Regions from separate parts of the Specibacter sp. NPDC078709 genome, predicted to be linked through region 1. Evidence: riboswitches for the same ligand, from Rfam matches in the RefSeq annotation. Region 1 holds a riboswitch; each other region holds the start of a gene.
The links. Region 1 has a riboswitch for S-adenosylmethionine ahead of AB0P14_RS12615 (ABC transporter ATP-binding protein). Riboswitches for the same ligand answer to the same signal wherever they lie in the genome.

Region 1 (10,437 bases):
TTCCGGGAATTCCTTCCTAAAATGCATGAGCACAATGTCCCCAGGTCGCAGCCCCGCGCCCACTTGGTAGTCCATTCCCCCTGCATTTGCCTTGCTTTCCCAATCCACAATGGCCTTCATGCCGCACTCCGCAACAGCCCGCCGGGTGGCCATGGTGTATGGGCCACCCGGCGGTCGGAAGAAGACCGGCCGGCGCCCGAACTGCTGTTCTTCGAAGTCAGCCATGCCGCAAATTTCGGCCTTTTGCTGCTCGTAGCTGAGCTGAATAAATCCCAGATTATGGGTCATGGTGTGGTTTTCAATGAGGTGTCCGGCCGCAGTGTATTTCCTGTAGAAATCTGAACTTCCGGCGATAAAATTGTGAGCCAGAAACAACGAGGCCTTGATCCCGTGCTGCTCCAGCAGCGCCAGGTCCGAGTCCCGCTTCACGGCGCCGTCGTCGATCGTCACGAACACCACCTTTTGCTCGGTAGGCACCTTGGTCAGCACCGGCGCCATCCCGTCGACGATGGGCGGCAGCACATAGTCCGGCACCAGCCCTTCAAGGGTGTCTACCCTCCCGGTGGCCGGGTTAGTCGCTGGCTGAGCGCTGGGGACTTCCGACGCCGGAGCTTGCGTACTCGAGGCAGTGCCAGTCGCCGCGGGGGTACTCGAGGCAGCGGCGCTCTCGGGAGGAGTTTTTGTGACCGGGTTGCTTGCGACGGGGGTACTTATGGGCGGCGCGGTAGTAGCTGGCGCAGTTACTGGGCCCGGCAGCGCTGAACTGTTGGTGTTGACCCACCACAGGCCGGTGGCCACGAGTGCAATCGCTAGGAGCAACACCGAAAATGCCACCCAACGGCCACGGCTGGGTGAAAGGTCAAGGTGGCGGGGCATGGCAGCTTTCCTTATTTCTGGAAATCGTTGTTCAGCACAGCCTGCGCCGCTTACAACCCGAGTTTTGCGGCTTCAATCTTGGGACAGGTATTCATCACCACGTCCAGTCCTGCAGCTTGTGCACGTTGGGCCGCGTCCTCGTCAATAACGCCCAGCTGGAGCCAGACAGCCTTGGCACCCTCCGCGATGGCCTGGTCTACAACATCACCCACCCGGGTGGAATTTACAAAACAGTCCACCACGTCGATGGTTCCGGGGACCTCGGCCAAGGCTTTGTACCCCTTGGCACCATGGACGTCATCGCCTTTCAAACTCACCGGGATGATCTCCTGGCCCAGGTGCTGCTGGAGGTACAAGGAAACACCGACGGCAGGTCGCAGCGGATTACCGGACAAGCCCACAACAGCCCAGCGACCGGGTGTGGTCAAGAGCCGGCGGATGAGCTGCGGGTCATTGAGGTGTGCCATGTTACGAGCCTAGTCCTCCCACCGATTGTTACGCTTCGCGAACTCCACCCGCTTGCCGATTTCTGCCGCACACCACTACGTCCTAGTCTTGAGATGACCATCCCGAGCGGCCGAGAGATCTGGCTCATTGACGCCGCAGCAACCCTGGTTGACACCTTTGTAGAAGGAGTCATCGCCGGCAGGGTGCTACCGCCAGGAACGATGGAGTGTTGTGATGTCTGCTTTACTTTCGCCCTCGGTGTCTGCCGAACCAGTGGCGCCACCAACAATAGTTTCTGATCCCCAGGGCACTGCGGCCATGCCGGTTTCCTTTCATGGGCTTGGCAGGTCTTTCAGTTCCAAGGCCGGCACCCACACCGTGCTCCGTGATGTTTCCTTTGACATTCAGGCCGGGGAAATCGTAGCCCTACTGGGACCTTCTGGCTGCGGAAAATCCACCCTCCTGCGTGCCGTTGCCGGACTCGACGCTCCCAGCAGCGGCTCCGTGAGCATTGATGGAACAGCCGTAACCGGCATTGATTCACGCTGTGCCGTAGCCTTCCAGGAACCTCGGCTCCTGCCCTGGAAGTCGATCGCCAGCAACGTGGCGATCGGGGTTCCTGCCGGAGCCGACTCCGCCCGCAGCCGCCTCGTGGTGGAAAATCTGTTGGAACTGGTGGGTCTATCCGCCTTCGCCGGGCACCGGCCGCGGGAAATCTCCGGCGGCATGGCCCAGCGCGCATCCTTGGCCCGCGCCTTGGCTCGCAACCCTGGAGTTCTATTGCTTGACGAGCCCTTTGGCGCGCTGGATGCCCTGACTAGAATCACCATGCAGGACCTGCTGCTGGATATCCATTCGGCAGAACCGACCACGGTTCTGTTGGTCACTCACGACGTAGATGAGGCATTGCAGCTCGCGGACCGGATCATCCTGTTGGGCTCCGACGGCACGGACCAGCCCGGTTGCACCATTGTGCGCACCGTGGACGTGCCCGGCACACGCCCCCGCGACCGGGCATCAACAGAACTGGCCGGGCTGCGCAGCTCACTGCTTACCAGCCTCGGCGTCGACGGCCACTAGCCGCTACTTTTTACTTTCTCTCTTTCACTCTTCAGCACACCCATTTTAAGGACCACCATGTCTAATTCAGCTCTTTTCAACCGACGCTCATTCCTCGGATTCACAGCCGCCGTTTCCGCTTTGGCCCTTGCCGGCTGCACCGGTGAGAATGCAGCCACCGACGCTGCTGGCAAGGTGGGCGGCTCCGATACACTCAACATCGACTTCGCCACCTACAACCCGCTCAGCCTGATTATCAAGGAGAAGGGCTGGCTGGAGGCAACTCTGGCCGAGAAAAACGTCACCGTGAAGTGGTTGCAATCGGCTGGTTCCAACAAGGCCAATGAGGCACTGCGTGCTGGCGCCATCGACGTTGGTTCCACGGCAGGCTCCGCGGCGCTGTTGGCACGCGCCAACCGCTCCCCCATCAAGACAATCTCGCTCTACTCCCAGCCTGAGTGGGCGGCCCTAGTCACTAACAAGGACTCCGGTATTACCAAAGTTGCTGATCTCAAGGGCAAGTCCGTGGCGGCGACCAAGGGCACCGACCCCTACTTCTTCCTAGTCCAGGCCCTGGAAGAAGCCGGCCTGAGCACCAAGGACGTGACGGTGGAGAACCTCCAGCACGCTGACGGAAGAGCAGCTCTGGCGAACGGTTCAGTAGACGCGTGGTCTGGTCTGGATCCCATCATGGCCACAGCCGAGCAGGAAGGCGCCACCCTCTTCTACCGGAACCTTGATTTCAACACCTACGGATTCCTCAACGCCACCGAATCATTCCTCAAGGACAAGCCCGAGTTGGCACAGACCGTGGTGGACGCTTATGAAAAGGCTCGTATCTGGGCTGCGGCCAATCCTGAGGAAACGGCTCAGATCCTGGCAGATGCCGCTGGTCTGAAGCCAGCAGTTGCCACCACCGTGATTCTCGAGCGCAGCAACCTGGATGTCTCCGGAGTTCCGGGCGAGAAACAGCGCGCCGTCTTGGCCAAGATTGGGCCCACCTTTGTTGAGCTCGGCGACGTCAAGACGCAGGCCGAAGTGGACACCGCTCTGGAGACCCTGCTGGATGATTCCTTCGCGCTGAAGGCAAATCCTGATTCAATCAAGGAATCCTCATGAGCCACCTAGGCAACCCCGGGGCAACAGGCAACGCTGTGCTGCCAACTTCTGTTGAAGGTTTCACCGCCGTCGGCGTCACCACGCTGAAGCCCGGCGCTCCAACACCAACACCCCGGATCCTTCGCGGTGCTGGCGGCTGGGTCAAGTTGGGCTTGGGCCTCATTCTTCCGGTCATCATTTTGCTCGCCTGGCAGCTCAGTACCGCGGCAGGTATTTTCTCTCCGGTCCAGCTACCCTCGCCACGAGCAGTATTTGAGGCCGGAACAGAGCTCATTGCCCGCAATGAGCTGTTCGGCCACATTGCCATCTCCACGCAGCGAGTCCTCCTTGGCTTCCTGGCCGGAGCCGTGTTGGGGGTCTCCTTGGGAGCTCTTGTGGGGCTTTCAAAGGTCGCCGAGGTTCTGCTGGGGCCCACCATCGGCGCGCTCAGGGCCGTACCGTCCTTGGCGTGGGTGCCGCTGTTGATCCTCTGGATGAAGATTGGTGAGGACTCCAAAGTCACGCTGATTATTATTGGTGCGTTCTTCCCAATATTCACCACGGTATCTCTGGCGTTGCGCCATGTGGATAAGAACCTCGTCGAGGCCGCACGGGCATTCGGGCTCAAGGGCCTGAAGCTGTTGACCACGGTGCAACTGCCGGCCGTGGTCCCGTCCATTTTCTCCGGACTCCGGCTGGCACTAGCCCAAGCGTGGCTTTTCCTGGTGGCGGCAGAGCTGATCGCTTCATCCATGGGGCTGGGATTCTTGTTGACCGATTCGCAGAATAACGGCCGTACTGACAGGTTGTTGCTGGCAATTGTGCTGTTGGCAGTCCTCGGCAAGGCTACGGATGCCTTGCTGGGCTTGGCCGAGAAATGGGCCGTTCAACGCTGGTCCTAAGTGCTAAGCGAACGGCATTAGAGAGCCTGCACCAACCGCACCCTCAGGTCAGGCGTCGACGAATGATTCGTTGGCGCTTGGCCTGTCGTTGTCTCCAGAGTCGGACTCGTTTTGCTCTTCCTCTTCTTCGGCGTTGTCCTCGTCAAGGTCCACATAGTCTTCGCTGGTGAGTTCCTCGGTGTACAGCGCCCAAAATTCATTGGCAGCGGCGGCAGCAGGGTCGATCCCCTGTAATTGCTCCTGAAAGGACTTTCTCACGGCGGAGAAGTCTTCATCGTCTTCAGGGCCAACCGTGTCACGGTCAATAGCTCCCCACGCAGCAACAATGGCGGGCAGGGTCTCCAGCGAAGAGGCCATCAGGGTCTCTTCATCTTCGCAGACATACAACACAGATCCGCTTTTCCTATCTACCACAACGAACTGAAAATCTCCGTCGTTGCACACGATGGCCCGGCCGCTGGGATCATCAGCAAAGGGCGGCTTAAGCCATTGCCCGTCCAGCGGTACATCCTCTAGGGCAACCGGGTACAGACCCTCCAACACGGACCAAATCCTGGTGTCGTTCATGATGTCCTCCTACCGGCTATTCAGCCCTTAGAGCCTGCCCTGACTATCCTGCCTGCTTATAGTCTTGACACTAATCACCGCCGGTTGCCCCGTCAACGGGAATCTTTCTAGCCTGCAGGAACAACCGTGGTGCTGCTTTCGAAACGCCGATTGCGAAGCACCGGCAGAAATTCGCGAACTTCCTCAATGCGCCGATGGGTGACGTCTGCGGTGGCTACACCCTCCGCCTCGTCATTGAGGAAATCAATGGCGATACCCATGGGGTCAAGAATGGCCGAGTGCCCAATGCAGTGATCGCTAGAGGTGCCAGCAGCCATAACCCAGCAGGTGTTTTCAATGGCCCGTGCCTTGAGTAAGGTCTCCCAATGATCGATCTTGTGCTCGCCCTTGAACCAGGCGGCCGAAACGCAGAGCAGGTCCACGCCTGAGACGGCCAACGTGCGGGCCAACTCGGGGAAGCGGATGTCGTAGCAGGTCATGATGCCAACCTTGAACCCGCCAATTTCCACCACGGTGACGCCCCTGTCGCCGGGCTTGATCCGGGTCGATTCCTGATAGGAGAAGGCGTCGTAGAGGTGCAGTTTCCGGTAGGTGCCCAGAATTTCGCCACTATCGTCAACCGCCACCAGCGTGTTGTACGGGCGGGCCTCACCGCTGGATTCATAGCCGCCGGCAATCACGCCGATCCCCACCTCGGCGGCCATCATGGACAGGCCCTGCACAAACGTGGTCCAGTGCGCGTCCACGGCTGCAGCAAAATCGCCCTTGATCCGGCCTACGGAAAACATGGCTTCCTCCGGGAACAGGATGAGCTTGCTGCCCTCCTGCGCCGCATCGACGGAAAGCCTGCGCATCGTGGCCAGGTTCTCGACGACATCTGCGCCAGGGTTGAATTGTCCTACGCTAACCTTCATGTCAGGGGGTCCTTCCGCTTGATTACTTGTGCATCCAGCCTAGCCCGTCGATCCCCTGCGAGAATATCCTCAAGCACCCCAACAAAAGGGAAGGACGACGCCGGAAGCTAAGTTCCGCCGTCGTCCCTCCTTGTGCTTCCCCGACAGTAGGCCGAGACCGCGTGAGCGCTAGTCGTTAATTAGATCGTGGCGCACGATCGTCTGGTCGCGGTCCGGGCCCACGCCGATAGCGGAGATCCGGGTGCCCGACATGCCTTCCAGAGCCAGCACATAATTACGCGCGTTCTCAGGCAGGTCCTCCATGGTGCGGGCCGTGGTGATGTCCTCGGTCCAGCCCGGGAAGTACTCGAAAATGGGCTTGGCGTGGTGGAATTCAGTCTGCGTCATGGGCATTTCGTCATGGCGCACACCGTCCACGTCATAGGCGACACAGACCGGGATGGACTCGATGTTGGTAAGCACATCCAGTTTGGTGACGAAGTAATCCGTGAAGCCGTTGACGCGGGAAGCGTGGCGGGCCAGGACGGCGTCGTACCAGCCACAGCGGCGCGGACGGCCGGTGTTGACACCGAATTCGCCACCGGTGGTCTGGAGGTAGATGCCCATGTCATCGAAGAGTTCCGTCGGGAACGGGCCAGCGCCAACACGCGTGGTGTAGGCCTTGATGATTCCCACCGAGCGGGTGATGCGGGTGGGGCCAATGCCTGAACCTACCGAGGCGCCGCCAGCGGTCGGGTTGGAGGAAGTAACGAACGGGTAGGTGCCGTGGTCCACGTCCAGGAACGTTGCCTGACCGCCTTCCATGAGCACTACTTCGCCGCGATCCAGGGCCTCATTCAACACAAAGGTTGCATCGATGACCATGGGGCGAACGCGGTCGGCGAAGCTCAGGAAGTACTCCACCACCTCGTCCACTTCAACGTCACGACGGTTGTAAACCTTCACCAGAAGTTCGTTCTTCTGCTTGAGCGAACCCTCGACCTTCTGGCGCAAGATGGACTCATCGAAGAGGTCCTGGACACGGATGCCCAGGCGGGCCACCTTGTCCACGTACGCCGGGCCAATGCCGCGGCCGGTGGTGCCGATGGCGCGCTTGCCAAGGAAACGCTCGGTGACCTTGTCCAACACCTGGTGGTACGGAGCTACCAGGTGTGCATTGGCGGAAATACGCAGCTTGGACGTGTCCGCGCCGCGGGCCTCCAGACCCTCAATTTCTTCAAACAACGCTTCAAGGTTCACCACGCAGCCGTTGCCAATGATGGGTGTTGCGTTGGGGCTCAGAATGCCGGCGGGAAGGAGCTTGAGCTCATACTTCTCGCCACCTACAACCACTGTGTGCCCGGCATTGTTGCCGCCGTTGGGCTTCACTACGTAGTCGACCAAACCACCCAAAAGATCTGTGGCCTTGCCTTTTCCTTCGTCACCCCACTGGGCGCCGACGATTACGATTGCTGGCATGGGACCCTCCCCCTTGCTCATAAGTTGAGCCGGGCGCTACATAGTTCAGCGGTTGTTCCGCTGTACAGCGTCCGGGCACGAAAATGCCCCTTGGGAACCACGTGCCAGATCCTGCAAGTTCTGCAGGAAGGCGAACGGCCAAGGGGGTCTTACCCCCCAAGTTTACTGCACCGCCGGTGCCGGCGCACATTGACGCCCTCCAATGGACAAACGGCGGCTACTTTTCGATGTGGAACAATCCCGCGGCGCCGCGTTCGGCGTCGACCATGCTGTGTGAAACGAACGAATAGTTGCCTGCTTCCGGAAATTCCAGTTCCACGAAGCCGCCCTGTGCAGGTGCCAGCGGCAACACTTGGGCGCCCGCCGTGGGATCGGAGCCGTCCAGCAGGTACCGCCCCTCGCTCCAGGTGGTGTCGAATTGGCCGCCGATCACATGGAACGACGACGCCCGGTTGGGTCCGGCGTCGAGCACCCAAATCCGCACCCGCTCACCAACTTTGGCAGGCAGCGGCCTGAACTTGTACTGGTTGGCGTAGCCATTGAACACCACGGCGTCCGGCTTCTCGGCCTGAATCTTGGCCAGGTCCGCGACTCCGCCCTGGGCACCGGCATAGATCTCGGACTGGACCAGAACATATTCCTTGCCCACCTTTGGCAAGCCGGGCGGGTCGATGATGACGGCGCCGAACATGCCGTTGGCGATGTGCTGACTCATGGGCATGGTGGAGCAGTGGTACATCCAGATCCCGGCGCGCGTGGCCGTAAAGTCATACGTCAGCGACTCCCCCGGATTGATAGTGCGCATGGGCTGGTCGGGTGCGAGTGCTCCGGCGTGGAAGTCGATCGAGTGACCTAGTGAGCCATCGTTGACCAGCGTGATCTTGAAGGTATCGCCCACCTTGCCGCGCAGCACCGGACCGGGCGCAGTGCCATTGAACAGCCACAGCTTTTGGCTCACCCCCGGAGCTACTTCGCGTTCTTCCTCCGTGACTTTCATGGTGATTTCATGGGTGGTTCCGCTGGGCGCCGGAGGTAGCACTGCACTGTGCGCGGTGAACCCCTCGGCAGGCTCCTTCATGAAGTCGAAAGTGGCGGCGGGCCCTTCCGTGGCGGAGCCGTGATCCATGCCGGCCATGCCCGCATCGGTGCCGGCATCGGTGCCGTCTGCAGGGGGCGCGCCAACAGCCACAATGCTCAGCACCATCCCCTGCTGCCGGTGGCCAACAACGCTGCACCAGGCGGCAACATCAGCGCCGATCACGCCGACCTCAACCGTGGCTTTCTCACCCGGATACAGTCGCCCTGAATCCGCACCCAGTTCCGTGACGAGATCGTGCACCATGGTGTCCTCATTGACCAGGTTGATGACCAAGGTGTTGCCGGCCGGGACCTCCACCATGTCGGGGTGGAAGCGCATGTTTTTCATGGACATCTCCACCGTGGTGGTCTCGCCCGTGGCCACCACCGCAGTGCCCGCCCCCGCCTGATCCACCACCTTGAGCACCGACGGATCGGCCATAACCCCTGCCACCATGACCAGCACGACGGCGGTCAGCGCGGCCGCCGCCTGCCCCCACCGCCGGCGCGGGGCCGGGTCATACCCAGCCACCGCCGCGGCCCCAGCGGCAGGGCCAGTCCCAGCGGCAGGGCCAGTCCCAGCGGCGGGGCGGGAGACGCCGTCGTTCTTCACGGGAGCCTTCCAGAACAGGGCAATACCCAGCAATGGCAGGAACCAGGCCAGGCCAACTAGGACCAGGAAGGTGGTCCCCACGCGCACAATGCTGGGCAGCGGTAGCAGCGAGACCAGCAGAGCAACGTTGCTTAGCGTTACCCGGAACCAGCCCGCCTTCTCCAGAGCAGCGGTCCTGTGCTTGAGTGCTGCGGGGCCACCGCCGAGGACCACGGGCAGCAGATAGGTCAGCGCAGCACCGAGCACTTGGGCCACGAATCCGGCGGCAAACACCGGGACCACTGTCTCGATGCCGCGGTGCAGGCTGTCCCACCCGTCGCTGCTCAGCGTCAAGACCAGCAGCCACACAAGACCTACAAGGAGCCAGATGAGGGCGGCGAGCGCCGAGAGTGGGGCGAAGGTTGTGGGCGGTTTGGATCGGACTACTTTGGCGAGCGGCACGCAGATGTACACCACGCCACCCAGGTAAATGAGCAGGCCCAGTGCGCAGAGGAATACCGCCCCGGCACCAGCACCTGCGGCGATCAGCAGCACCCCGGCTAGCAGCGGGATTGCACCGTGGCGGGCAACAGTTTCGGCGCCGTCGGCCACTCGGGTGCGCAGCATGGTGGGTAGCAGGGTCATCAGCGTGCCCAACACGGCCAGGCCCACAAACCCCAGTACGTTCACGCTCATGTGCGCCAGAAGGAGGCGTACATGCAGCTCCCCCGCTGGGCCTGCGGCGAGTGCGGCACCCACCCCAGCACCCACGGGAAGCAGCAGGCAAGCCGCCACGTAGAACCAGACAGTGGGGCCGAACCGCGACGGCAGTGCCGTACGAGCGCGGCGACCCAACGCCACAGCGTGCAACGCCACCGCGAGGCCGACCCCGATGCTGCCAATAAGGGTCAACAGCCACACATTGGCCACCATCGAGACGACCACCAACACCACTGCGACGTTCAGGCCAATGAGCCGGGCCGCCATGGCGCGGTTGTTCGGTGTGGGCCCGCGCAAGAGCGCCTGTGCGAAATGCCAGCTCCATACGAGGATCGAATTCGTGGCCGCCCCGAGCAGTAACAAGTGCACCATGAGCCACCCGGAGACCGGGATGTTGCGATGAAACAACACCACAACCACCAGGGCCACGAGCCAGACCACGGCCGGAGCGTTGGCGCGCAGATGCCAGCGGGACCTGTCCATGGTTGGTTTGGATGCGCTGGCAGGTGCGGAGCCGATTTTCACGCTTTTTCCTTAGTGGCATGGGTGGCCTGCCAGATGGCCATGACGGCAAACAGCAAGATGGAAATTACGTTCAGCACACCGCCGGTAACCCACGCGCCATGGTTCCCCGCGCCGTCGCCCATTCCTAGCCTGATGGCCAGCGAAAGGTGCAGCAGCCCGGCCGGCAGCCAGAACCCCGGGGTGTAAGGCAGCGGTTTGCGCA
Region 2 (10,437 bases), on a different contig from region 1:
TCGTAGCTTTCACGACTAGGATGAAGTATGGCGCGGTGTGCAATTGCGCCCTATCAAGAAGAGGTGCATTGTGACGCTCATATTCGAGCCACTAGCTACTGGCACTGTTGCCGCATCGTCCAGCAGCAGCTTTAGCATCCAACCATTTTTGGTGCTGATCATCATTGGCGTGGTGCTCTTCACTTCCTTCATTAAGGCAGCAACACGCAAGAAGCGTGAACAACGCGCCAACCCCTACACACAGGCGAAACCATCAGGCCGGACAGGCGTTGCCCACCAGCCCACAAATGTCCCCTACGTAGGAACGCTGCTCAATGGTGTTCCGCTGGCTAACTACGACACCTCTCACGGTCACCAGACCACTGGTTTCGCCAACGAGCGGATGCGCGCCGAGGCCGAGCTCAAGCGTCAGCTCGACGCACTGGACGTTGCCCGCCGCAATGGCCAGGTGACCGCCGAGCAGTACGCTGTGCACCGCGAGGCAATCTTCAAGAACTTCTAAAATCCTTCAGGAACTTCTAGAATCCATAGCTCAGCAGCTCCTTAAATAGTTGATGATCCCGCAAGAACGGGACCATCAACTATTTAATCTGTGAATACCTATTCCGAGAAGAAGGCATCCTTCAAGAGTGCGCCCACTGCGGCAACCTCGGTCAAGAAGCCGTCATGGCCGATGTCGGAATCAATGGTTCCCACGACAACATCAGCCGGAAGCGCCGCTGCCAACTCCTGCGACTGAACAGGGAAATACAAGCGGTCACTGTTGACGGCAGCCACCAGGAACTGGACGTTTTCTGTCACCGCCAGCGCCTCTTCCAACGTGCCACGGCCACGCGTGACGTCATGGCTCATGAGCGCCTCGGTGATGACAATGTAACTGTTGGCGTCGAAACGGCCCACCAATTTGTGTGCTTGGTGGTCCAGATAGCTTTCGATCGCGAACCTACCCCCGGAGTCGGGGCCGAGACGCGCATGGCTGATGGTGCCGCCGTCGTCCTGGGCCTTGCGACCAAAACGCTGACCCATGTCAGCCTCAGAGCGGTAGGTGATGTGGGCGATGCGCCGGGCCAGCCCCAGCCCGGTGGTGGGAGCGGCGCCGTCGTAATAATCCCCGCCAGCGAAGTGGGGATCCTGCCGGATGGCGAGCACCTGCGCCTGGGCAAAGGCAATTTGCTCAGCGGTACTGGCGGCGCAGGAGGCCACCACGGCGCAGCGCCGCACACGGTCCGGGTACATGAGCGCCCATTCCAAGGCCCGCGCGCCGCCCATGGATCCGCCAATGACAGCGAACCAGGAGGCGATGCCCAGTTTCTCGGCCAAGAGCGCCTCGGCCTCGACAGAATCGCGGATGGTGATGAACGGGAAGCGAGAACCGTAGGGCTTGCCATCCGCGGCAATACTGGAGGGCCCGGTGGTGCCATAGCAACCACCAATCATGTTGGCGCACACCACAAAGTACTTGTTGGTGTCGATGACTTCGCCGGGACCCACCAAGCCTTCCCACCAGCCATCTTCTTCGGAATCGCCGCGGCTAACGTGCGTGCTGCCGGTCAGTGCGTGCTGGATGAGTACAGCGTTGTCGCCGGCTGCGTTCAGGGTGCCCCAGCATTCAAAGGCCATGGTCACCGACGGCAGCTCGCCCCCGGCTTCCAGCGGGAGTGCGCCAATCTGGATGGAGCGCAACACACCACCGCCCCGTCCTACAGCCGCGCAGAAGTCCGCACCAACGGGTTCAGCTGCAGCTGGTGCGAACCCGGAGGAAAACAAGCCCTTGTCCACCGTGTGTCCCACTGGGATCACGCCGATTTTGCGGCGCGGAATCCGGCTTCCAGGTCTGCGATGATGTCGGCGACGTTTTCCAGGCCGACGGACAGCCGAACGGCTCCGGGCCGCACACCCGCGGCAAGCTGCTGCTCGGGTGAGAGCTGGGCATGGGTGGTGGAGGCCGGGTGGATCACGAGGGATCGGACGTCGCCCAGGTTGGCCACGTGCGAGTGCAGCTCGAGGCCGTCCACAAAGCGCTTGCCAGCCTCGATGCCGCCCTTGATGTCGAAGGAGATGATGGCGCCAACACCGTTGGGACCGTACTTGCGGCCACGCTCAAACCAAGGGCTTGAAGGGATGCCGGCGTAGGCAACGGCTTCAACGTTCTCGTTGGCTTCGAGCCATTCGGCGACCGTGACGGCGTTGCTGACGTGGCGTTCCACGCGCAGGCTCAGCGTCTCGATGCCCTGGGCAATCAGGAAGGCGTTGAACGGGGAGATGGCGGATCCGAGGTCGCGCAGCAGCTGGACGCGGGCCTTGAGGATGTAGGCCAGGTTGGCACCGAGTGCGCTGCCCACGCCGAGGTCACGGGCATAGACCAGGCCGTTGTACGTCTCGTCGGGGGTGTTGAAGCCGGGGAACTTCTCCGGGTTTGCCGCGAAGTCGAAGTTTCCACTGTCAACAATCACGCCGCCGATGGCTGTGCCGTGACCGCCCAGGTACTTGGTGGCCGAATGGATGACGATATCGGCACCCCACTCAATCGGGCGGAGCAGGTACGGCGTTGCGAGGGTGTTGTCCACGATCAGCGGCACGCCGGCTTCGTGGGCGATGGCGCTGATGTTTTCCAGGTCCAGCACGTCCTGGCGCGGGTTGGAGACCGTCTCGCCGAAGAACGCCTTGGTGTTCGGCTTGACGGCCGCACGCCATTCGTCCAGGTTGTCGGGGTCCGAAACAAAGGTGGTCTCGATGCCGAGCTTCTTCAGCGAGTGGGCCAGCAGGTTGAACGTGCCGCCGTACACGCTGGGGCTGGAGACAATGTGGTCGCCGGCTTCTGCAATGTTCAAAATGGCGAAGGTGGTTGCCGCCTGCCCCGATGCCAGCAGGAGTGCGCCGACGCCGCCTTCGAGGTTGGCGACGCGCTGCTCCACGGCATCCGTGGTGGGGTTGCCGATGCGGGTGTAGATGGGTTCCAGTTCGGCCAAGGCGAACCGTGCCGCGGCACTTTCTGCCGACGGGAACACAAACGAAGTTGTCTGGTAGATCGGCAATGCACGGGCGCCGGTGGTGGCGTCGGGCTCCTGGCCTACGTGGATCTGACGGGTTTCAAATGACCAACCGTTGCTCATGGCTGTTTCCTTTAACACTAGAGGCCTGCACCTGCGAAGCCTCCTGCGCACAATGCGCGGAGGGTTGCGTTGCTGATGGCCCGCGCTTGCACCGGAGCCGGATGGCTCGATGCCAGGTCCTCACCCGGGGCACCCCACCGCGGAAGGAGGGTTGCCGGTCAGCAAGCCGGGGCTGTGCGCTGACACTCATGACCTGCATCCAGTGTGAAAGAATCTCCGCGCGCTTGCAAGATTGTGACGAGTTTATGACTTTGGCCGAAGATGTCCTTGAATTTTCGCGACAAAGGTGCCCTTGTCCAAATTTCTGACTGATGAACGACGCCGGACACTCCCCTTCCATTGGGCTGATTGGGTTGGGCCGCCTGGGTTGCGTAGGAGTAGCAAACTCATACGCACCACTGGCCGCAAGTGGTGCGCATGAGTGTCTATACGCGCCAGTAACGTTCAGTCGTGCGTATGAGTTCACGCAGTGGCCGCCAGTCCTTTGGACGGGCGCGTGGTTACGTCGCAACCAAGCGCAGCTGCAACGTCGCCGGACTGCTTTGTGGCGCTACTTGCCCAGCCCTGCCCGGCGCAGCGCCTCGGCCATGGCTGTATTGGCCGACGGTGCCGCGGTATTGGGACGACCCTGCGCGCCGGCACCCCGGGGGCTCTGCGCGCCTGCACCCCGGGGACTCTGCGCGCCGGCACCCCGTGGGCTCTGCACGTCTGCAGCCCTGGGACCCTGCCCACCCGGCCGGCGGCCCTGACTTGAGCCTTGGCCGGAACCTTGGGTAGAACCCTGGCCGGGGTTGGCGCCTTTGCTGCGGGCACGCGAGTTAGCGCCGGCGCCCGCACCGGCACCGGCGCCGGCACCGGCACCGGCACCCACCTCATCGTCCAGGCGCAGGGTGAGCGAAATACGTTTGCGTTCGGGCTCTACTTCCAGAACCTTCACGCGCACCACTTGGCCGGACTTAACTACAGCGTGCGGATCGGACACGAAGCTGTTGCTCATGGCCGAGACGTGGACCAGCCCGTCTTGGTGCACGCCAATATCCACGAAGGCGCCAAACGCGGCCACATTGGAGACGGTCCCTTCCAAAATCATGCCGGGGCGCAGATCGGTGATTTTCTCGATGCCGTCGGTAAACGTGGCGGTTTCAAAGCGCGGACGGGGGTCACGCCCAGGCTTTTGCAGCTCGGCAATGATGTCTTTGACAGTGGGTAAACCAAACTCACCCTCGATGAAATCGGCCGGGTTCACGGATGCCACCGCGCCGAGACCACCGGCAATCTCATGAGTGCCCGCACCGGCCGCGACGAGGATCTTGCGGGCCACACCATACGCCTCAGGGTGCACACTGGAGGCATCCAGCGGTTCCGATCCCCCGGTGATCCGCAGGAATCCGGCACACTGCTCGAACGCCTTCGGGCCCAGCCGCGCCACCTTGAGCAGTTCCCGGCGCTTGTTGAAGGGGCCATTCTCGTTGCGGTGAGCCACAATGTTCTCACTCAATAGAGGCCCGACGCCGGCCACCCTCGCCAAGAGCGCGGGCGAGGCCGTGTTCAGATCCACACCCACCGCGTTGACGCAGTCTTCCACGACAGCGTCAAGAGAACGGTCCAGTTTGGCGGGGGTGAGATCGTGCTGATATTGGCCCACGCCAATGGACTTGGGCTCAATCTTGACCAACTCGGCCAGCGGGTCCTGGAGGCGGCGCGCAATCGATACGGCACCGCGCAGGGATACGTCCATGCCGGGAAGTTCGGCACTCGCCAAGGCCGAGGCGGAATATACGGATGCGCCCGCCTCGGAGACCACCAGCTTGGTGACCAAACGGTCAGGGTTCAACCGCTTGAGTTCGGCCACCAGTTCAGCAGCCAGCTTGTCTGTTTCGCGACTGGCAGTCCCGTTGCCAATGGCGATCAGCTCAACGTCATGCCGCTGGCACAGCGAGACCAAGGTGGCGAGGGCTTCATTCCAGCGTTTTGCCGGTGCATGCGGATAGATGGTCTCAGTGGCTGCAACCTTTCCGGTGCCGTCCACCACCGCTACCTTGGTGCCCGTGCGCAACCCCGGATCCAGACCTAGGGTGGAGCGGTTTCCGGCCGGAGCGGCCAGCAGAACATCGCGCAGATTGGCGGCAAATACGCGCACGGACTCCTCTTCGGCACTCTGGAACAACCGGACGCGCAGATCCACTGACAACCGGGTCAGAATACGTGTCCGCCACGCCAAACGGGCTCCGGTCATGAGCCAAGTATCGGCGGCACGGCCGGAATCGGAGATGCCCAAGGAGCGAGCCACAGCATTTTCGTACACCGTCCGGGCCTGGACCGCCGCTTCCTTGTCACGGGGGTCAGCCTCGGCCAGATCCAGCGACAGCACACCTTCCTTTTCACCGCGCAACAAGGCCAGGACCCGGTGACTGGGCAGGGTATGTGGCGGCTGAGCGAAGTCAAAGTAGTCCTTAAACTTCTCCCCTTCATTGTCCTTGCCGGTTTTAACAGCGGAACGGAGACGGCCGGTCTTCCACAACCGCTCACGCAACTCGCCGACCAATGCCGCGTCTTGGCCCGCACGTTCAATCAAGATGGCCCGGGCCCCGGCCAAGGCATCATCCGCAGTAGCAACATCGCGCTCCGAGCTGAGGAAGGCGTCGGCTGCAACGCCGGGGAACTTCGAAGGATCCGCTAGCAACGCGTCCAGCAACGGCTCCAGTCCGGCTTCGCGTGCAGCGTCGGCTTTGGTCTTTCGCGTGGACTTATACGGCAGGTACAGATCTGCCAGCTCGGACTTCGTGGTGGCGGCTTCCACTGAGCGGCGGAGGGTATCGCTGAGTTTCCCTAGGCCGTGGATGGTTTCCAACACCACCACCCGGCGGGCTTCCAATTCGCGCAGGTACCGCAGGCGCTCTTCGAGCTCACGCAACTGGGTGTCGTCGAGGGTACCGGTGGCTTCTTTTCTGTACCGGGCAATAAAGGGGACACTGGCGCCGTCGTCCATCAGTCCAATCGCGGCACGGACCTGAGCCGGGCGCACACCCAACTCGGCAGCGATGGTGTTGATGATGCGCTCGTTCTGGGCGGCAACGGTGGGCAGATTCAGGGGCACGGCTCTCTCATTCACCCTTCAATTCTGCCCCACTGCACGGCCTCCCGCGGACCCGCTCACATCACACGTCCCATGTGCCTTAGGTAACACTAAGTCGAGAGCCTGATCACAAAGTGCCAAGATGAAGCTATGCGAATGGATCATGTTTCTTACGCCAGTGAATCAGACGGATTGGCTGCCACTTCGGAGCGAATCGCAACAGCCCTTGGGGTCAAGGCGGTCAAGGGCGGAGTGCATCCGCGCTTCGGTACCCGCAATATGATCATCCCCCTCACGGACCACCACTATGTGGAAATTGTGGAGTGCCTCAACCACCCGGCCTCCGACAAAGCACCGTTCGGTCAGGCCGTCCAGGCCCGCTCCGCTGCCGGTGGCGGCTGGATGGGTTGGTGCGTTGCGGTTGACGACCTGGCCCCCTTCGAGGAACGCCTCGGCCGCAGTGCGGTCCCCGGAAACCGCAAGTTTCCCGATGGCCAGGAGCTGATCTGGCAGCAGATCGGCATCAAGGGCCTGATCGCGGATCCGCAGGTCCCCTACATGCTCAAGTGGGAGGGCGATCCCACGCTGCATCCCTCACAAGCCCGCCCGTCCACGGTGCGCCTCTCCTCGCTGACCATCGCCGGCAGCGCTGAGCGCGTCACTGAATGGTTAGGCGAGCCCGTCGAGGCGCCGCTGAACGATGTCGCCGTGGAGTGGATCGCACCGCGCGGTACCCCCGGGATCATGAGCGTCACTTTTGAAACGGCTAACGGCCAGGTGACGATCTAGTTTTGAGTTGAGGGGGTAGCTGTTCTCTTTCGTCCGTGGCATGCCGGGGGCGAAAGAGAACAGCTACCCCCTCGCTTGCGTTAACGGCGGGCTGACCGAGAATGCGCCGAACGGAGGAAGTGCCGAACGGACGGTGATGTGCGGGCTCAGCCGCCGAAGCCCAGCGCCGGACCCAGCGTGAACGCCGCAATATCCACCAGCGCGTGCGCCACCACTAGCGGGGCCACCCGCCCCCACTTCTTGTACACCCAGCCGAACAACAACCCCATGACGAAGTTTCCAATGAACGGCCCGAACCCCTGATAGAGGTGGTAACTGCCACGCAGCAGTGCCACCAGAACAATCGCCGCCCACGGGCCCAGCCCAATCTTCGCCAGCCGCCCCAGCAGGTAACCGTTGAGGATCACTTCCTCCAGCACGCCCGCCCGAATGGCCGAAAGCACCAACACCGGCACCGTCCACCAATACTGGTTCAGCGCGCTGGGAATGATCTCGGTCGTGATCCCCATAGCCCGTCCAGCCGCATAAAGCCCCAGCGACGGCACCCCAATAACCACCAACAGCCCCAGCGCAGCTAGAGAGTCGCGCAACGGATGCCGCCAGTCCAGCCCGATGCTGCGGAACACGGATTTCCCGGGCTCGGCCAGCAGATAAAACACCAGCATGACCGGCACCAGGGCAAAGAAGATGTCCAGAATTTGGTACGTGAAATCAAAGAATTCGCGGTTGTTGCGCACCGCGTTCAGCGTGGAGGTCCCCTGGGAAATGGGCGCCCGACTCAGCTTGTCCAGCAGCGACACCACCGAATACACGGCCGACTGACCGATCGAAAGCCCCAGCACCAGCAGCACTTCAATGATCAGCCGCTTCCGGGACTTAGTCCCCCATCCTTGATGCTCGACGCCGGATCCGGCACCTTTCGCCGCTGGCGCAGCACCCGTTGGCGCAGCTCCCGCTGGCGAGTCGCCCGCTGGACCGCCCGCTGGCGAGTCGGCCGCTGCGGCGACGCCCGCGCGGCCGGGAGCAACGCCGTCGTGCTTGGAATGTTTGGAGTGCTTGGAGTGCTTGGAAATAGCAGGCACAGGTTCAGTCATACACGCAATCATGCCGCCCTTGACGCGATTGTGCATGCGGGATCGGTAAACTCGGGGAATGGGAGCCCCTGAACAGATCATCATGGTGCGGCATGGGCAGTCGGCCGCCAACGTTGACCAGACCATTTATAACCAAATTCCGGATTATCGGATCCCGCTCACGGAGCTCGGCGTGCTGCAGGCGAAGGCGGCCGGCGAAAAGGTTCGGCGCCAGCTCAACGGCAAAAAGGTGCGCGTCTATGTTTCCCCTTATTTGCGCGCCTACCAGACCTTGGAAGCCATGGACCTGGGCGATCTAATTGACTCCACCATGGAGGAACCGCGGTTGCGCGAGCAAGACTGGGCGAACTTCCAGAATCCGGCGGAGATCGCCGATCAGAAGGAGTTGCGCAACGCCTACGGACATTTTTTCTACCGGTTCCGCGAGGGCGAATCGGGCTCCGATGTGTATGACAGGGTGTCCTCTTTCATGGAGACTCTGTTCCGTCAATGGGCCAAGCCCGACGCCGCTCCCAACGCCTTGTTCGTGACACATGGCCTGACGATGCGACTGTTTTGTATGCGCTGGTTCCACTGGTCGGTGGAGTACTTCGAATCGCTGAATAACCCGGAGAACGCCGCGACACGGACCTTGATCAAGACCGGGGATCGGTACGTTTTGGACACCCCGTTCGCACAGTGGACCCAGGCGGACCCCGGGACCACCGTGCTGGATGCCCCCACCCGCATCTGGTGAACCACGCCGTGGACGTCCCAGCCGCGCACTTTCCAGCCACGCACCGACAGTTCTCAATAGGCAACACTTGGCTGGCCTAATTATAAATTTTGGGGAATCTAAGGGTAGCCTTGCCTGAGAGCTGAGGCACACCCCAGTTTTTAGCGTCAATGGAATCCCGGAGTACTTGGGTGCTTGCAACACTTGTTATCGGCCTGCGAGAAGGGCTCGAAGCCGCATTGATCGTCGGCATGATCGCCGCTTTCCTGCGCCGCAATTCCGTCTCGCTCAAGCCCATGTGGTTCGGCATTGGCGCAGCCGTAGTGCTTAGCGCAGTGGTGGGCATCATCTTGGAGATCGTCTCCGCCGCACTCCCCCAGCAGCAGCAAGAAGCCATGGAAACCATTATTGGTGTAGTGGCTGTGGTGATCGTGACGTTCATGATTCTGTGGATGAGCAAGAACGCCCGCTCCATGAAATCCACGCTCGAAGCCCACGCCGGATCGGCCATCAAGGGCGGCTCCGTGGTCGCCATGGCCACCATGGCCTTCCTGGCGGTCCTGCGCGAAGGCGTGGAAACCGCCGTCTTCATGGTGGCCGCGTTCCAATCCTCACTGAGCCCAATCGCTGCCGGAACCGGCGCCGTAGTGGGCCTGGCCATCGCCGCGGGCGTGGGTTTCCTCCTGTTTCGCGGCGCCATCAAACTCAACCTGGCCAAGTTCTTCAAGGCCACGGGCGTCTTTTTGGTGTTCGTCGCCGCTGGCCTGGTCATGAAATCACTGCGCACAGCGCACGAGGCCGGCTGGGTCAACGTGGGCCAAGATCCCACCGTCAGCCTGGCGTGGCTGGCCCCCAACGGCAGCGCCCGGGCAGCAATCCTGACCGGCGTTCTGGGCATCCCCAGCGATCCGCGCGTGGTGGAAGTCCTGGGCTGGGCGCTCTATCTTGTCCCCATGCTGGCGTTCATCCTGTGGCCACGCACCTGGCGCCCGTCCGCCGCAGCCCTGCCGCGCGTGCAAATCATCGCGGCCGGCACCCTCGGGGCAGCCGCGATTGTGTTGATCGTCGCCGCACCCCTTGCCATCCCCGCCAATCCCCTATCACCCACAAGTACGACGCCGGCCATCACCTCCTCCGGTCAGGCGGGCGTTACGCTCCAACTCACCTCGGGCGACGCCGCCAGCGCGGCCCTTGCTGCCGGCGCTGCTGACCACGGCGCTGCCGCCTCAACCGCCGAGAAGACACTCATTGTCACAGCTGCCGACGGCACCCAGAGCAGCTACCCACTCACCGCTCATGGCACCGAATCCCACGCCGGACGCACCGTCTCGGCTTACACAGCCGTCGCGACCACTGCTGGAGCGGGCGAACCTGCCAGCCTGAGTGTGGATGCCCTGACAGAGCTCAACGGCGGTCGGATGCCAGTAGGTATCAGCAGCTCCAGCAACCCCGGGCCGTTCACAGCGGCATGGACCCACAAGGGCAAAATCTCCGTCTGGCTCGTCAACGACGCCATCATCGATGCCGCCAACACACAAAGCGCCACGCTGACTCTGAGCGGCGGCGGTTTGAATACCCCGCGCACCATCGCCATGTCCGGACAGGACGGTTGGCTGGTGCCCGAAGAGGACGTCACGGCCGCCGTCACCG
Region 3 (10,437 bases), on a different contig from region 1:
CGGTCAGGGACTGGAATCCGGTCCGCAAGACCGGGCTGTGCGTCCCAGTAGCAAAACGCATGCGGGATCCGACGGCGTCACCGCCGGCGACTCCATGCGCTACGGCAAGGAACGCCGCGTGGTGGCCCGGGTGGCTGTGGCACTGACTGTTGTGGCCGCCATCGTCCAAGGCTTTGCCGTGGTGTTCCGCGGACTGGCCGCAGGGCGTGTGCCGTGGGGCAATATGTACGAATTCTGCACCACGGGCTCGTTCGCCGTGGTTGTGGTCTTCCTGCTGGTGCTGATCCGCCGCGACCTGCGCTTCCTGGGCACCTTTGTGATCGGCCTGGCGCTGGTCATGATCGTTGCCGCACACGTCTCCTTCTGGACGCCTGTGGGCCACCTGGTTCCGGCGCTGCAGAGCTACTGGCTGATCATCCACGTCTCCATTGCGGTGCTGTCCTCGGCATTCTTCACCATAACCTTCGCGATGTCCGTGCTGCAGCTGTTCCAGGCGCGCCGCGAGACCGCTATTGCTGCTGGCAAGCCGGACAAGGCCCCCGTCATGCGGCTGGTGCCGAACGCGTTGAGCCTGGAAAACCTGTCCTACCGCATCAACGGCATCGCCTTTGTGGGCTGGACCCTGACGCTGATGTTCGGTTCCATCTGGGCCGAAAAGGCATGGGGCCGCTTCTGGGGCTGGGACACCAAAGAAGTTTGGACGTTCGTGATTTGGGTGGTGTACGCAGGCTATCTGCATGCCCGCGCTACGAAGGGCTGGACCGGCACCCGTGCCGCCTGGCTGTCCATTGTTGGCTACCTCTGCGTGGTCTTCAATTTCACCATCGTGAACATGTACTTCTCCGGCCTCCACTCCTACGCCGGTGTTGGCAGCTAGACTTCACCGCAGTTCTAGCCTTAGCAGTTCTCACCTCGCGCGGCGGTCAGTGTTCTAGCCCCCGCGGCGGTCACACTTCTGCCTGCGGTTACCCCCTAATGACGCGCCACTTCGTGAGTGGCGCGTCATTAGCAGTTAACGGTACGCAGGTTCAGTGCCGCTGACCCAGGTTTCCGTAGCGGCTACTTCATGCCGCCCTTGCGGAAGCCGGGCTTGGTATACGTCCGGGCTAGGACTGCCAGGGCCAGTGCTGCCACGAGTAGGCCGAAATCGCGCAACGCCACATCGTAGAAGCCTGAGTAGGACAGCAGGTTCACGATAATGCCAGCCAGCCAAAGAGCCACGACGAACACTGCATAGCGCGGACGCAGCACCATGGCAATCGCGGCGATGATCTCAACGATGCCGATCACCATCATGGTTCCTTGTGCGGTGAAGGGGGACAGGTTCTCAATCCACGGGGCTAGGTAGCTCTCCCAGTTGGTCAACACGTTGAAGAACTTGTCCAGGACCATGATCAACGGAATGGCAATGAAGCCAATCCACAGCATGAGGAATGCGCCGTACGCGGGGTCGGCCTTGGCACGCGACAGTGCGTGCGATGACCAGCCGGCGACGGGTGCAGAAATTGAATGTGTTGCCATGACTCCTCCATCTAAAAACATGAGTTATGTTTTTAGAGTGCGCGCACCCGAAGCGTTTGTCAATGCCGGATTTTTGCTCCCGCACCTGCAAGGCAGAACAACGCTATCGCAGCAATGGTGCCTTAAATGGGAACGCTATCGCACCATGGTGCGATAGCGTTCCGAAAATAGCAGCCATTGCTGCGATAGCGTTCCGGGGGAGGAGGCTACTTGCGGGAGATCTGGTCCTCGCTGGTGAGCGCAGCCAAGGTGGCGGTGTCCACGTCCTGTGAGGGGCCGTTGAGGTAGCGTTCCAGTGAATCGTCCATGGCGTTGATCCACCGGGTGTGGTGTTTGGTGGCCATGGTGCCGGTGACAACGGAGCGGTGAACCATGTCGCGGTAGCCGAGGATGTCGGTTTCCTTGTGGCCCATCCAGTCCTTGAAGAGCTGCGAAACTGCGTTCAGGTCAAACGGCGGGTAGTCGGTAGCGTCAATGAGCTCGCGCAGGTAGTCCGACTGGAAATCAGCTTCGGCGTTGTGGTCCGGTAGTGCGGCCTGGCGCTCGAGCCAGAGCTGAATATCGGCCTCGCGTACTTCCGGTGAGGGGAGCGCAATAGCGCCTGTCATGACATCGCGGGCAAACCAGGCCTGCGCGTCAAACATGTTGAACGTGTAGTACTGATCCTGTGCGCCCAGGTAGAACAGGTTGGTGTTCCCTTGCCACACCACGCCCTTGTACAGATTGCTCGGGTAGAGCACGTTCTTGGACTTCAAGCTCAGTTCGCTGGGCAGGAACGGATACTTGTGCTGGTAGCCGGTGCACAGTACGACGGCGTCAAACTCACCTTGGGTGCCGTCTAAGAAGTGGGCGGTGCGGCCATCGAAGCGGGTGACCAGTGGGCGCTCTACCGTGTTCTCAGGCCAGTCGAAGCCCATGGGGCCTGAACGGTAGCTGAAGGTGATGGATGCTGCGCCCATTTTGTGGGCCTGCATGCCAATGTCTTCAGCGGAGTAACTGCTGCCGATCAGGAGCAGGTTTTTGCCGGCAAAACGCTCGGCGCCGCGGAAATCGTGGGCGTGCAGGACCTCTCCTGGGAAGCTGTTGATGCCGTCAAACTCGGGGACGGTCGGGGTGGAGAAGTGGCCGGTGGAAACCACGAGCTTGTCAAAGATGTGGTCCGTGGTTGTGCCTGTGGTCAGATCTTCAACAGTCAGGGTAAATTCTTGCGTGGCTTCGTTGTAGCTGGTGTGGCGTGCCACGGTATTGAACTGCACGTACTTGCGCACATCGGACTTTTCCACGCGGCCCTTGATGTAGTCAAAGAGGACTTCGCGGGGAGGGAAGGACGAGATGGCACGGCCAAAGTGCTCATCGAAGGAGTAGTCGGAAAATTCCAGGCATTCCTTGGGCCCGTTGGACCACAGGTGGCGGTACATACTGGAGTGCACGGGCTCGCCGTGGCCATCCAAGCCAATTCGCCAGCTGCTGTTCCACTGGCCGCCCCAATCGGACTGCTTTTCAAAGCACATGATCTCTGGGATATCCGCACCGTTTTGGCGTGCTGATTCAAAGGCTCGCAACTGGGCCATGCCGCTGGGGCCTGCGCCAATGATTCCGACTCGCAATGTCATGCTGTTCTCCTCATCATTTGGATCGACTATGTCGTTGTGAACATGACGCTTCGAATCCATGCCCGCGGCGATAGTGCGGAAGCGGACGATTCGTCAGCGCCTCCAAGCGGGGCAATAATGCGCAGGGAGCGCGGCGGCAGATATGACTGCGGCAAAAACCAGCCGGGTAAGCGCTGGTGGTCCACGGAAAATCAAGCGCAGGGGCGATGTCCGGGACCGGGGTGGTGCAAGTGGCACCAGGATTCGATCAGCAGCTTGCCGCAGATCCAAGAAGCAGCAAACCTGTTACCCATTGCAACATTTTAGAGAACGTAAGTCAAAATGGTCAGATCGATAAGCTGCGCTAATGCGTTGAATGGGGTGGGTTGGCTGAGTAGCTCATTACAGCTCCGTGAGCTGCCCTCCGGAAACGGCCCAGCGGGCGTCCAGCCGAACATTTTCCAGCAGTCGGCGGTCGTGGGTTACCAGCAGCAGCGTGCCTTCGTAGCTTTCCAGAGCCTCTTCCAGCTGCTCGATGGCGGGCAGGTCAAGATGGTTGGTGGGTTCGTCGAGTACCAGTACATTCACACCGCGGGCCTGCAGCAACGCCAGTGAGGCGCGGGTGCGTTCGCCTGGGGAAAGGGCGCCCACCGGGCTGGTCACCTGATCGGCCTTGAGGCCGAATTTGGCCAGCAGTGTGCGCACCTCGGCTTGATTCAGCTCCGGCACCAGAGCCTCAAACGCATCCCCCAAGGGAGCGGCTTCCGGGAATTGGCTGCGGGCCTGATCAATCTCACCGATGGCCACGTTAGCACCCAAGGAGGCGACGCCGTCGTCCGGGGTAGTGCGGCCCAGCAGCAACCGCAAAAGGGTGGACTTCCCGGCACCATTGGGGCCGGTGATGCCAATGCGTTCACCGGCGTTGACCTGCGCCGAGATCGGGCCGAGCGTGAAATCTCCCTGCCGGACTACGGCTTCGTTCAGGGTGGAAACTACGGTGCTGGAGCGCGGGGCTGCGCCAATGCTGAACTGCAACGCCCATTCCTTGCGTGGCTCCTCAACTTCGTCCAGGCGGGCGATCCGGGACTCCATCTGCCGCACCTTCTGCGCCTGCTTCTCGCTGGATTCGCTGGCCGCCTTGCGCCGAATCTTGTCATTGTCGGGGCTTTTTTTCATGGCGTTGCGCACGCCCTGGGAGCTCCATTCGCGCTGTACACGGGCCCGTCCCACGAGGTCAGCTTTTTTGTCGGCGAACTCGTCATAGGCCTCCCGGGCGTGGCGTTTGGCGATGGCGCGTTCCTCGAGGAAGGAATCGTAGCCGCCGTCGTACACGCCCACCTTGTTCTGTGCCAGATCCAGCTCCACCACGGAGGTGATGGTGCGAGCCAGGAACTCACGATCGTGGGACACCAGCACCACCCCGCCACGCAGTCCCTTCACGAACTCCTCGAGCCGGGCCAGCCCCGCCAGATCCAGATCGTTGGTGGGCTCATCTAGTAGCACGATGTCGAAGCGGCTCAACAGGAGCGCGGCCAAGGCAACGCGCGCGGCCTGCCCGCCAGAAAGCCCTGTCATGGCGGCCTCGGGGCCAACATCCAGACCGAGCTCGGCCAGGGTGGCCGGGATGCGCTCATCGAGGTCTGCGGCGCCGCACGCCAGCCAGTGATCCAGAGCTGTGGCGTAGCGGTCCTCGTCGGCGGAATTGCCGGAACCCAGGGCTTCGGCGGAGGATTCCATGGCTTCAGTGGCGGCGGTGCAGCCGGTGCGCCGGCCAATGTACGCGGCGATACTCTCGCCGTCGAGTCGCTCATGCTCCTGCGGCAACCATCCGACGAAGGCGTCCTGCGGTGCTGTGCTCACGGTGCCGCCCTGCGGGGTGGCAGCGCCTGCAAGGAGGCCCAAAAGTGTTGATTTTCCGGCTCCGTTGGCGCCGACTACGCCAATGACGTCGCCGGGGGCCACCGTGAAGGAGAGGTTGGTGAACAGGGTGCGGTGGGCGTGGCCGCCGGAAAGGCCCTTTGCCACAAGTGTTGCGCTCATGTATCCATCTTAAGTTGCTTCTAGGTGGTGGACGGACCTGCCCTCCGGAGCGGCTGGACCTGCCTTCCGCTCCTGCCCGTCCCGGCGGAGCCTGATGTCGGATTCATCCGTGAGAAATGGTCGCTTTCACGGATCAAAGCGACCATTTCTCACTGATGGATGTCGTGATGTTGCCCTGTGTGACGGAATCCTTGTCAGCGGGGACCGGTGGTAGGCAGACTGAGAGGCAGAATCAAGAGTTTCGACCATGCGGCCCTGGCCGGTCGAACGGCAACCCTCGCAACCATAGTGGGGTGCCCCAGGTGAGGATTCGACGCCTTCGACACCAGCCGTTGGCGTAAGTATGGCGCAGTGCCTCGCACTCGCCTTCATACGAAGGACACCACCATGAGTGAAGCAACACTTAGCGAATCAACGCTGACCGAATCAACGTTTATCCCGTCGATCGATGACGCAGCCCTCCGTTCAGCCCGTCTCAGCGAGGCAGGTGCAGCATGGGCGCAGCGGATCGGTGCCAACCCGGATAGCGCAAAGCTGACCTACAAAGTTGACGGCGTTGGCGTGGGTTCGGTGGCCACCCGCATCAGCTCCGGAAAGCACCAATTCATTGTGGACGAGCCCGCAGCGTTGGCCGGCGACGACGTGGCTGCCAGCCCGGTGGAATACGCGTTGGGTGCCATCATTTCCTGCCAGGTGGTGGTGTACCGGCTGTACGCCGAGCAGCTCGGCATTCAGGTGGATGACATCACCATCAACGCCGAGGGGGATCTGGACGTGCGCGGCCTATTTGGTCTGGATGACACCGTGCGCCCGGGGTTCAGTGATATCCGTCTGGCAGTGAACATCAGCGGTCCGGAAACACAGGAACGGTATGACGAACTGGCCCGCACCGTGGAGGCGCGTTGCCCCGTCCAGGATCTATTCAGTAACCCGACACCGTTCCGCACCGCCATCACCAAGGTGTGAGCGCTGATTTAGCTGCAGGGCCAGATTTAGATGCTGGGCAAGACGGCGCTAGCCGGTGCGTGATCGAGGATAAAGCATAGGGAATCGACCGCACCGGCAAGCGCCGCGCTCAGATCCAGAGACCTAAGTGTCCTGAGGCATAGCCGCCTATGCCTCTAAGCGTCAAGGCTTCAAGGCGTCTAGGCGACGGGGCTGAGATCAGCTTGTGCAGTAGCGGCATGTGCCAGAAGTTCTGCCTGCAACCCAGCCTCATCGTAGGAGCCGGTGAAGATGGGGGTGTCCGGTTCGAATGCAGCGCCCTGGGCGAGGTGACCGGCGTCGACCGCGTCAAACCCTAGGTGCTCCACGAAGTTCAGCACCATGGCGCGAGTCTCGGGATCGTCCGAGGCAACGGCCAGCGCGCGGCGATCAGCGGCTCCGGCGTCACGGGCATCCAACTCCAGCTCGTGGTAGCCAATGTGGTTCAGCGATTTCGCGAGCCGGGAGCCGGGAAGATGAGCGTGCACCATTTCCGAGCTCGAGCGGGCATCCGCCAGCTCCGGCATGTCGCCGTTGGTGTCGCGCCAATAGTTCATGGTGTCCAGGACGTGCTTGCCGGTAAGAGCGGCCGGATCCAGTGTGCGGAATTTGTGCAGCGGCACCGAAAGTACCACCAAATCGGAGAGCTCCATGGCGTCCTGCGCTGAGACGGCGATGGCGCCGGGGGCCATGACAGAGACGATCAAGTCAATCTTTTTCGGGTCCCCGGAGGCGGCAATCAGCACTCGGTAGCCTGCCTTGATGGCCTGCCGGGCAACGCCGGTGCCTACTTTTCCGGCGCCGAGGATGCCAATGGTGGTGGTTGCCGGATCGTGGAGGGCGGGGGACTGCTGGCTCATGCGCTTACCTTCTTTGTGGTGCGGAGTTCTGCATCGATCAAGGGCTTGACCTCGGTGCCGAAGAGTTCAATGGACTTCAGGACGTCGGTTTGCGGCACCGAGGCGAAATCCATTTCCAGGATATGGCGGTCGTGGCCCATGTGCTGATGCGTGAGCAGGATCTTCTCGGCGACCTGTTCCGGGGTGCCGGTGTAGATGGCGCCGGCCGGTGCGGTCTGCATGTTGTAGCTGATGCGGTTGGGAGGGGTGAAGCCGCGCTCGCGGGCAATGTCCTCCATGACTCGGCGCCAGTACGGGTAAAACGTCTCCGTGGCATTGTTCTTACTGACAAGTCCGACGGCGCTGACCCCCACCTTGAGTGCCTTGGCATCGTGCCCGGCTTGCTCGGCTCCGGCCCGGAAGAGCTGCGCGTGCCGGGCGAAATTGCTGACGGCTCCGCCGAGCAGTGCGTAAATGACGTTGGTGCCCAATGCTGCGGCCCGTGCTGTTGAGCTGGGAGTGCCGCCCGTGGCGATCCAGATGTCCAGATTGTTGTTGACGGGGCGAGGATAGATGGTGGCGTCCTCCAAGGCGGGCCGGAACTTGCCGCTCCACGTGATGGACTCTTCCTTGCGACCAGCTTCATTAAGTGCCAGCAGGAGGGCGATCTTCTCTTCGTAGAGTTCCTCGTAATCGTTCAAGTCGGCGCCGAAAAGCGGGTAGGACTCAATAAAAGAGCCGCGACCGGCTGTCAGTTCCGCGCGGCCTCCGGAAAGCAGGTCCAGGGTGGCGAACTGCTGGTAGACGCGGACGGGGTCCTCGGTGCTCAAGACCGTGACAGCGGAGCCTACTTTGATGTTCTTGGTTTGCGCGGCGGCGGCAGCAAGCACGGGGACGGGAGAGGAGATGGCATACTCGGGGCGATGATGTTCGCCGAGTCCAAAGTAGTCAAGGCCTACCTCATCGGCCAGCCGGGCACGTTCAAGGAGATCGGCCATGCGCTGTTGCGGGCTGACCTGCACACCCGTGACGGGATCTTGATGTACGTCACCAAAGCTGTAAACGCCTAGTTCCACGAAATGCTCCTCACGCCTATTTCCGCAGCGGTAGCGGAAAGTACGATATGTGTTGCTCTACAGATCATCTTACTCAAATATGATCTGTTGTAAAGCGTAGATATCCGTTATGATGGGTGTCATGAGTAACGCAGCAACCGCCGTATCGCCGCAGGTCAGTCCCCAAGAAGATTTTGGGTGGACACTGGGCGTTCTTGTGCGCAACTACCAAAACGCTTCAAACGAGGCCATAGGTGAGTTTCCCCATGGCGCTCGCGGTTATCAAGTCTTGGTTGCCGTTGTTAGTGGCGAACAGCCCAACCAGTTGGCGCTAGCCCAGCATCTGGGTATTGACAGGACCGTCATGACGTACCTGGTGGATGACTTCGTGAAGGCCGGTCTAGTGGAGCGCCAACTCAACCCTGCCGATCGTCGTGCCCGCATTGTGGTGGCCACGGATGCTGGCCTTGCGGTGTTGGCGGATTTGCAGCAGCGGGTCGCCGAAGCCGAAGGGGCAGTCCTGGGCACCCTCGCCGACGACGAGCGGGAACTGTTCCGCTCACTATTGCGCCGCGTTGCCTGCCATGCACCTGTCGCGACGGAACACGAGCTGGGCGCCTGCGAGGCGGTGGAGCAGATGCTGGGTGATTCGGCTCCGCGTCAATAGCGACGGCTACATGGTCATTGGGCGTCTAGCGATGACGTTTCCCAGACGGTCCTCCGTCATCCCTTCGCGTTAGCGTTAACGCGCTAGTGGGCAGCCAATGAAAGCCAATTCTCCCTCGTGGCCAGGGCGGCTCCGTCGGTATCTCCTGCGATAGCCAAGGCGATGATCTGTGCGTGGGTAGAAACTGAATGCTTGGCTGCGTCGGTGCTAAAGCGCTGATACTCAACACGTCGCAGAAGCGGCATGGCCTGCTCTAGGACGGATGGAATCATGGTGTTGTTTGCGGCCGTCACCATGACGGCGTGAAACTGATCGTCGGCAGCCAGGGCGGCATCGGCGTCGTTCGCCTTCAGGGCGGCTGCGAAATCTGTGTTTGCCGCCGTCATAGTAGCTAGCTCACCATCGTTTAATGAGGGCACTGCTAGGCGGGTGGCCAATTCGTGCATGGCAGCCACCACTTGTTGCGCGTTCTTGGTTGAAACCGGATCGAAGGGTGTCACGATCGTGGCGCGCCCCGGCTCAGACTGGATCAAGCCGGCGTGCTCGAGGCGCAGAACTGCTTCGCGGATGGGTGTTCTGCTGACGCCCAGCCACGCCTCAAGCTCTGCATCGCGCAGGCGTTCGCCCGGGGCAAAAGTGCCGTCGATGATGGCGTCACGGATGGATTCATACACGTTGTTTCGCAGCAGTGAGCGCTTGTGAATTCCAAGGGGCGGGGGTGTGGGCATGCAACCTAGGATATCTGGCTCACTGAGTTACCGGACTTAGCATTGACGGAATCGCGTAATTAGTATCCAATATATTGCATACTGCTTTTGATGTTCCCACAACGAAGGAAATCATGGCCCTCTCAGATTTTGAACGCTATCCGCTGACGTTTGGGCCTAGCCCCATCCACGATCTTCCCCGCTTGAGCCAACACCTAGGTGGCGCAAGAGTGTGGGCCAAGCGCGAGGACGTCAACAGTGGTCTGGCGTTTGGCGGCAACAAGACTCGAAAACTTGAATACATCGTTCCGGACGCCATCGCCCAGGGCGCAGACACACTAGTCTCCATTGGTGGCTACCAGTCCAATCACACCCGGCAGGTGGCCGCGGTCGCAGCCAAATTGGGAATGAAGGCCCGTCTCGTGCAGGAGAACTGGGTTGATTGGCCAGACCCACTCAGTGATCGTGTGGGTAACATCCAACTTTCGCGCATCATGGGCGCCGATGTTCGCCTCGACGCTGCCGGTTTCGACATCGGCATCCGTAGCAGTTGGGAACAGGCCATCAAGGACGTCGAGGATTCTGGTGGAAAGCCCTACCCCATCCCCGCGGGCGCCTCGGAGCACCCATTAGGTGGACTTGGCTTTGCCAATTGGGCGTATGAAGTGGAACAGCAGGAACAGGAACTGGGCGTCTTCTTTGACACCATTGTGGTTTGCACCGTCACTGGTTCCACGCATGCGGGCATGATTGCCGGATTCGCCGGACAGGACAAGCCCCGCCGCGTCCTGGGCATCGATGCCTCTGCAACCATTGAGAAAACGCGTGCGCAGGTGGAGCGGATCGCCCGGCACACGGCAAAACTCATTGGCTTGGACCGTGAACTGCGTGACGATGAGATCACCGTCTTGGAAGGCTGGGCAGGGGATCTTTACGGCATCCCGGTGCAATCAACCCTGGATGCCATCCACCTCACCGGTTCCCTTGAAGGCATGATTATTGACCCGGTCTACGAAGGTAAATCCATGGCCG

Region 2: another riboswitch for S-adenosylmethionine. It lies ahead of AB0P14_RS00905 (bifunctional o-acetylhomoserine/o-acetylserine sulfhydrylase); the one in region 1 lies ahead of AB0P14_RS12615 (ABC transporter ATP-binding protein).
Region 3: another riboswitch for S-adenosylmethionine. It lies ahead of AB0P14_RS11470 (OsmC family protein); the one in region 1 lies ahead of AB0P14_RS12615 (ABC transporter ATP-binding protein).

The regions. Positions count from the first base shown of each region.
Region 1 covers NZ_JBFBLU010000006.1:139,997-150,433, reverse strand. The annotation lists gene AB0P14_RS12625 (polysaccharide deacetylase family protein) at 1-876, opposite strand, end outside; gene AB0P14_RS12620 (CoA-binding protein) at 927-1,343, opposite strand; SAM riboswitch class I at 1,438-1,551, shown strand; gene AB0P14_RS12615 (ABC transporter ATP-binding protein) at 1,642-2,403, shown strand; gene AB0P14_RS12610 (aliphatic sulfonate ABC transporter substrate-binding protein) at 2,461-3,501, shown strand; gene AB0P14_RS12605 (ABC transporter permease) at 3,498-4,382, shown strand; gene AB0P14_RS12600 (SUKH-4 family immunity protein) at 4,431-4,949, opposite strand; gene AB0P14_RS12595 (carbon-nitrogen hydrolase family protein) at 5,057-5,863, opposite strand; gene AB0P14_RS12590 (adenylosuccinate synthase) at 6,032-7,321, opposite strand; gene AB0P14_RS12585 (multicopper oxidase domain-containing protein) at 7,539-10,235, opposite strand; gene AB0P14_RS12580 (hypothetical protein) at 10,232-10,437, opposite strand, start outside.
Region 2 covers NZ_JBFBLU010000001.1:188,470-198,906, forward strand. The annotation lists gene AB0P14_RS00895 (hypothetical protein) at 71-502, shown strand; gene AB0P14_RS00900 (homoserine O-acetyltransferase) at 601-1,686, opposite strand; gene AB0P14_RS00905 (bifunctional o-acetylhomoserine/o-acetylserine sulfhydrylase) at 1,797-3,113, opposite strand; SAM riboswitch class IV at 3,191-3,307, opposite strand; gene AB0P14_RS00910 (Tex family protein) at 3,664-6,210, opposite strand; gene AB0P14_RS00915 (VOC family protein) at 6,340-6,978, shown strand; gene AB0P14_RS00920 (type II CAAX endopeptidase family protein) at 7,125-7,841, opposite strand; gene AB0P14_RS00925 (phosphoglycerate mutase family protein) at 8,131-8,808, shown strand; gene efeU (iron uptake transporter permease EfeU) at 8,979-10,437, shown strand, end outside.
Region 3 covers NZ_JBFBLU010000005.1:209,693-220,129, reverse strand. The annotation lists gene ccsB (c-type cytochrome biogenesis protein CcsB) at 1-877, shown strand, start outside; gene AB0P14_RS11485 (hypothetical protein) at 1,060-1,521, opposite strand; gene AB0P14_RS11480 (NAD(P)/FAD-dependent oxidoreductase) at 1,728-3,134, opposite strand; gene AB0P14_RS11475 (ABC-F family ATP-binding cassette domain-containing protein) at 3,516-5,153, opposite strand; SAM riboswitch class IV at 5,384-5,503, shown strand; gene AB0P14_RS11470 (OsmC family protein) at 5,541-6,119, shown strand; gene AB0P14_RS11465 (NAD(P)-binding domain-containing protein) at 6,299-6,997, opposite strand; gene AB0P14_RS11460 (LLM class flavin-dependent oxidoreductase) at 6,994-8,052, opposite strand; gene AB0P14_RS11455 (MarR family winged helix-turn-helix transcriptional regulator) at 8,174-8,698, shown strand; gene AB0P14_RS11450 (GntR family transcriptional regulator) at 8,782-9,426, opposite strand; gene AB0P14_RS11445 (1-aminocyclopropane-1-carboxylate deaminase) at 9,540-10,437, shown strand, end outside.